2 linked regions of the Hydrogenovibrio crunogenus genome follow. The protein of the gene in region 1 interacts with the protein of each later gene in a pairwise test. Links are inferred from orthologs where the notes say so. Each region holds a gene or a part of one and is shown on either strand. Other genes may lie near its edges.

The links.
Region 2: the proteins of ileS (region 1) and GHNINEIG_RS03955 interact in binary tests that used the Escherichia coli proteins (3 or more experiments, as listed by UniProt). The link is inferred for Hydrogenovibrio crunogenus from one-to-one orthologs.

What each region holds. Positions count from the first base shown.
Region 1 is NZ_CP032096.1:553,832-557,516, reverse strand. Bases 168-3,523 are described here. They hold ileS (isoleucine--tRNA ligase), read right to left. Parts: upstream 3,200-3,523; coding sequence 368-3,199; downstream 168-367. Other genes in these bases: ribF (bifunctional riboflavin kinase/FAD synthetase), read right to left, coding at 3,236-3,523; lspA (signal peptidase II), read right to left, coding at 168-329. Also shown: more of lspA, read right to left, coding at 1-167; more of ribF, read right to left, coding at 3,524-3,685. UniProt on the Escherichia coli protein: Catalyzes the attachment of isoleucine to tRNA(Ile). As IleRS can inadvertently accommodate and process structurally similar amino acids such as valine, to avoid such errors it has two additional distinct tRNA(Ile)-dependent editing activities.
Region 2 is NZ_CP032096.1:841,364-844,513, forward strand. Bases 1-2,821 are described here. They hold GHNINEIG_RS03955 (HyaD/HybD family hydrogenase maturation endopeptidase), read left to right. Parts: upstream 1-975; coding sequence 976-1,668; downstream 1,669-2,821. Other genes in these bases: GHNINEIG_RS03950 (hydrogenase small subunit), read right to left, coding at 1-612; GHNINEIG_RS03960 (HypC/HybG/HupF family hydrogenase formation chaperone), read left to right, coding at 1,668-1,970; GHNINEIG_RS03965 (thioredoxin domain-containing protein), read left to right, coding at 1,982-2,392; GHNINEIG_RS03970 (hydrogenase expression/formation protein), read left to right, coding at 2,406-2,821. In the rest of the region: more of GHNINEIG_RS03970, read left to right, coding at 2,822-3,150.

The sequences.
Region 1 (3,685 bases):
TTACCGATTGCCCCACTTAATACCAAGTTAATTGCCACCACTTCGAGCGTCCAACGTTTAGGCAGTTTGGCTAACCAAATCACTAACGCAGTACCGACAATAAGCGCCAACACGGTAAAAAACCAACGTTGCCAGCCGCCAACTTCCGACAAGAAACTGAACGCTGCGCCATAGTTATAGACCAACGTCAGATTCAAGTGCGGCAAAATAGCCATCGGTTCACCCAGAGTTAGGGAGGTATTCGCCCAATACTTGGTCAACTGATCAATCACAATAAGGAGGATTGCCAGCCAAGTGGTTGTGACAGCAGAAGAAGAAAGCTTATTCATAATCAAACCCTGTTTAAAAACCACCAGGCCTGGTGGTTTTATGCAAACTGACGCGACTCCCCTTCCCCATAAACGTTATCGATACAACGCTGACATAGCGCGTCATCTTCTGAATGCGATCCAACATCTTCACGGTGGTGCCAACAACGACCACATTTTGGTTGTTCTGCGGCGCCCGCATCAACCCAAAGCTCTTCCATTTCAGATTCAACAGCGGCATCTGACTTTTCAGATAACAACTTCACTTCCGCATAAGAAGTAATCAGCACAAAACGCAACTCATCTTCCAGTAAATGGATTTGTTGGTATAAGTCATCCGCGGCATACAATGAAACTTTAGCTGTCAAAGAGCCTTTTACTACACCGTCGTTACGCAGTTTCTCAAGCTGTTTCGCAACCGCTGAACGAACCTCCATCATACGTGCCCAATAAGCCGAGTTCATCGATGTCGTTTCATCCAACTCTGTCAAACCGTCATACCATTCTTCCGTAAACACCGTTGCAGAATGTTCACCTGGTAGGGCTTTCCATAGCTCTTCCGCGGTAAAACTTAAAATCGGCGCAATCCAACGCGTCAATGCTTCAGCAATATGATACAAAGCGGTTTGCGCGGAACGACGTGGTAATCCATCCGCTTTAGCCGTATATTGACGATCTTTGATCACATCCAGATAGAAAGCGCCTAACTCAACCGAACAAAAGTGGGTGACTGCTTGATAAATGGCATGGAAGTTATAACTTTCATACGCCGCGATAATGTCTTTTTGAATGGTTGCCGCCTGTCCGACCACCCATTGATCCAGAGGCAACATCTTGTCATAAGGCACTTGATCTTTCACTGGATCAAACCCATTCATATTCGCCAATAAGAAACGCGAGGTGTTTCGAATACGGCGATAAGCATCGGCTGTGCGGCTGATAATCTCATCCGACACCGTCATTTCATAACGATAGTCGGCCGCAGCAATCCACAGACGCAAGATATCGGCACCGTACTTATTGGCAATGTCTTGCGGTGCAACCACATTCCCTTTTGACTTAGACATTTTCTTACCGTCTTTATCGACTGTAAAGCCATGTGTCAGCACCTGCTTATACGGTGCTTCCCCGTTGGTAGCCAAAGCCGTTAATAGAGACGATTGGAACCAACCACGATGCTGATCCGACCCTTCCAAATACAAATCAGCTGGCGTGGATAATTCTTCACGCTGATTCAACACGGTGAAGTGAGAAATCCCGGAATCAAACCAGACATCCAAAATATCCGTGACTTGTTCATAATCTTCTGCGTCCTCTCCTAACAAGGTCGCCGGATCCAGATCATACCAAGCGTCAATAGAATTTTTTTCAACCAATTGAGCGACTTTTTCCATTAACTCAATGGTATTCGGATGCATCGTTCCGGACGCTTTGTGTACAAAAATCGGAATCGGCACACCCCAGAAGCGCTGACGAGAAATACACCAATCCGGACGACCATCAATCATGCCTTCGATTCGTGCCTGCCCCCATTCTGGAACCCAGTCGACTTTCTTAATCGCTTTCAAAGCATCGTCACGCAAATGCCCTTCGGTCATGCTGATAAACCATTGTGGCGTGGCACGGAAAATCAACGGCGTTTTGGTTCGCCAACAATGCGGATAACTATGCACAATGGCTTCGTGGTGCACCAGAGCATTGTGCTCTTGTAGCACTTCAATCACATGGTCATCCGCTTTCAGGACGTTTTCACCTTCAAATAATGGGGTTCCGGCCACATAATTCCCTCGACCATCGACAGGACAATCCACTTCCAAATCATATTTTAAGCCAACCGCATAGTCTTCTTGACCATGACCTGGAGCAGTATGAACACACCCTGTTCCCGCATCTGTCGTGACATGATCACCTAAAATCAATGGCACAATGCGGTCATAAAATGGATGTTGTAAACGGATCAAATCGAACTGGTCCCCACGACCATAAGCAATCACACGGTACTGTTCAAAGCCCCATTTATCCATGGCATCTTTGATTAACGCTTCGGCTAAAAACAAGCGCTCCGGACCCTTTTCACCGGTGACCTGCACCACGGCATATTCCAGCTCAGGGTTAATGGAGACCGCTTGGTTGGCTGGCAATGTCCATGGCGTTGTGGTCCAGATGACAACCGACAGAGGCCCTTCTCCCGTGTGATCCTCTACATGGTGACACCGTTTGAAAAACGCCTCTTCATCCAGCACTTTAAAACGTACATCAATGGCATGAGAACGTTTGTCTTCATATTCCACTTCGGCCTCCGCCAATGCCGAATGACCACCCACACTCCAATAAACCGGCTTGGTACCTTTCACTAAATGACCATTTTCAACAATTTTTGCCAAAGCACGAATCTCATTCGCTTCAAAGCTAAAGTCTTTGGTCAAATACGGGTTTTTCCAATCCGCCATCACCCCTAAGCGTTGAAAGTCCGCCATCTGCCCATCGACTTGCTTTTGTGCATAATCTCGACACGCTTGACGAAATTCAGTCGCACCAATTTTTTGCCCGACCTTCCCTTTTTTCTTTTCAACGTTCAGTTCAATCGGCAACCCATGACAATCCCAGCCAGGAACAAAAGGGGCATCAAACCCACTTAACCCTTTTGACTTGACGATCATATCTTTCAACACTTTATTCACCGCGTGGCCGATATGAATATTACCGTTCGCGTATGGCGGTCCATCATGCAAAATAAATTTCGGCCGTCCAGCCATCGCGCTTCTGACGGATTCGTATAAAGACGCGTCCGCCCATGCTTGAACTTGCTTAGGTTCACGATTCGGCAAATTCCCACGCATTGGAAAATCTGTTTCGGGTAGGTTTAATGTCGGCTTATAATCTTTTGTCATGTCTATAACTTTTCGTTTAAAAGGTTAAGTAGGGGGTTAGTTTTTGTGAACGGACCCAGTTTGAGTCAGTCCATGAAATTGTTTTGCTTCTTGAGCATCGCATTCAATTTGCTCTGTTAGTTGCGTTAAATTTTCAAATTTCATTTCTGCGCGAATGTAATGCTCTATTCTAACGCTAATATGAGCGCCGTAAACATCTTTATCCCAATTGAACAAATGCACTTCGATAGAGGGTCGAGACCCATCGACCGTAGGGCGGATACCAATATTGGCAACGCCAGGCCAATCTTGTTCGGCCAAACCGGAAACCTTAACCGCATAAACCCCTTCCAAGGGCATCTGAATGCGTTTGGGGTTTAAGTTTAAAGTTCGAAAACCAATCTTGCGTCCTAATTTCTGGCCATGAATCACTCGTCCGTGAAAATGAAAGGGTTCGCCCAGCAGACGCTCTGCCATCGCTAAGTCATGCTTTAACAATGCCTGACG
Region 2 (3,150 bases), 290 kb from region 1 along the record:
AACTTCTGCAATAGGTGGGCAACCAGGTACTTTAATAATAGGTTTGTCATAGCCTGCACCTAAAAATTTGTGTACTGGGGTTGCTTGTGTAGGATTTGGTTTAGCGGCCTGTACGCAACCCCACGAAGCACATGAACCCCAAGAGATGATTGCTTTGGCATCTTCAGCCATCCATTTTAACTGTTCAGAAAAAGGTTTACCGCCAATGATACAAGACATTCCATCTTGGTTAAGAGGTGGGTTACCTTCAACTGCTAAAATGTAATTGCCTTTATATTTTTCTTTGATTTCGCTCAGAATCGCTTCAGCTTGATGACCGGCAGAGGCCATTAACGTATCGTCATAATCTAAAGAGATCATTGATAACACAACATCTTTAGCTAAAGGATGAGCTGCTCTAATAAATGACTCAGAACAACAGGTACATTCTAACCCGTGCAACCAAATAACAGGAGTACGAGGTTTGGTTTCCATTGCTGTGGCAATTTTGTTTGCATAGGCTGGTCCAAGGCCTAGCGCTGCGGCAGTCAAGCTGCAATATTTTAAAAAGCTACGACGTGTAATTCCTTGTCGGCGCATGACTTCGTAAAATGTTTCAACAGATGATGACATAAGTAATCCTCTAGTATTTTTTTAGAATGCCAGTCACGGTTTATTTTTGTGCTGACATCTCATGAATTAATTCCAGAATGAAATCTGAAAATCTGGAGGTAATCCAGCAGTGGAAGTGCCAAAAGTCTATTTAGTTATAAAAAACAATAAGATAGGTTAAAAAATGGTAAAAATGGCAAAAATAAATTGAGATAGTTATTTCCAATTATTGTTTTAAACGGTAACTAAGTATTCGTAATTTTGTATTTCTATAATTGTACTTAGGTTTTAGTTTTGTTTATGTGGGTATAGTAACTTTTGATTGGAATAAAAAAAGACTAATTCGTATCATTGTGAAAACTAAGTATACATATTGGAATAAAAGTGAAAACTTTAATACTCGGAATAGGAAACTTGCTTTGGGCTGACGAAGGTTTTGGAATTCGTTGTGTAGAAGCTATGGATGCACTATATGAATTTGATGACTCTGTAGAGCTTATGGATGGTGGTACCCAAGGTATTTATTTAGTTCACCATGTTCAAGATGCTGATAATTTAATTGTATTTGATGCAATTGATTATGGACTTGAGCCGGGCGAAGTTAAGGTGATTCGTGATGATAAAGTGCCTAATTTTATGGGGTGTAAAAAAGTCAGTTTGCACCAAACAGGATTTCAAGAAGTTCTATCAACAGCAAAATTGATGGAAAATTATCCAAAAAATATAGCACTTATTGGGGTGCAGCCAGAATTGATTGAAGACTTTGGTGGGTCTTTAACGCCTAAAGTAGAAGCGCAATTGGAAAACTGTATTGAAATAGCTGTTGAGATTGTTAAAAGCTGGGGGGTAGATGTTATTAAGCGCCCAGAACCTGAGTTAAGTCTTGTGCAGAAAGAATTAGATAAAACAAAGTATGAACAGGAGCGACCTGCTGAAGACGTGGCTTTACGTGTTGGTGATGAACGCGTGCTTGTTGATGATCAATTTAAGTTAAGAGACCAGCCGTTACACCAAGGTATTAGCAATGTTAAAAGCGTACCGATTGATGGGCGTAAACTTTTTGAGAGTAAGTCGTAATGTGTATTGGTGTTCCAATGAAAATTTTATCGTGTGATGAATTGGTCGCTGTTTGTCGTAATGATGAAGAAAATAGAGATGAAACTGTTGATTTATCCCTGATAGGGACACAAAAAGCAGGCGACTGGGTTTTAGTCTTTATGGGGGCGGCTCGAGAAGTTATTGAGCCAGACTTATTAGAATCGGTGCTTCAGGCAAGAAAGGCTATGTTTGCAGCGTTAAATGGTGGTGATGTAGATGCATATTTTGCTGATCTTGTTGGTCGAGAGCCTGAATTGCCAGATTTTTTAAAGAACAAATAAGAGTAAAGACTATGCCTAGAAGTTTAATTAAACAAATCACAAGCGATTATGGTTACCCTGTTTTAAATAGCGATAACTACGATGAATTTGTAAACAATCAAAAAGTTTCTGTTATTTATTTTGGCGGTGATCCAAAAAGATACCCTGAATCAAATGACGTTATTGTTGTTTTACCAGAGCTTGAAAAAGCATTTAAGAACCAATTTAGCGTTGCTGTTGTTTCAGAGGACGATGAACAAGAGTTATCTAAAAAATATGGTTTTAATATGTGGCCTGCTCTTATTTTTTTAAAAAATGGGAAATATATCGACATGATGACCCGTATTCAAGATTGGTCGGATTATATGCGTGAGATTCCTATTATTTTAGAGAAAGAACCGTCTTATGCGCCATCAATTGGTATTAGTGTAGAAGTCAATTAAAGGAACTAATGATATGAGTCAGTACACAGATTTAAGTATACCAGTCAGTGTTGTAGGGCCAGGCACACAGCCTAGTGAAGAAGATGGCATGCAGCTAGATTATATGAAAATGCCAAATGATATGAGTGTCTTTAATGCCCCAATTATTATGGACGATAATATCGAATCCTACCCTGTTGTTGAAGACCTAATGAATCAGTTAATGAATGCGCTTACTCATTTTAAAGAAGGTGATGATGCTGTTCGTTTTGATTTTGCAACGTTTGAAGAAAAAGACATTCAGTTTATAAATAAGTTTTTAGGTGAGGGTGAAGTTGCTGTTATTTTTAATGAAGAGAATCGTCAGTTAAGAATTCAAGAAACGGTTTTAGCCGGTGTTTGGCGTATTGCAGGGCATGAAGATGGCAATATTATTCAAGCTATTGAAGTTGGAACGGTTCCTGTTGCCATTAGAAATGATACTTTTGCAAAGGCAAATTCAATTATTACGCTTCCTAAAGAGCAGCCTGCAGGCACAATTAATGCGCCGTCTCTATTAACCGAGTTGAGCGATAAATCTTTTGCATACCTTGTTGGCGATGAAGCACATGTTGTTAATCTAACACTGTTACCTCAGTCTCCAGAAGATTTGGATATGTTAGGCGAATACCTTGGTGAAGGACCAACGGTTTTTTTAAGCCGAGGTTATGGTAGCTGCCGAGTGACTTCAACAAATTTAAAACATGTATGGTGGGTTCAATATTTTAATTCAGAAGATA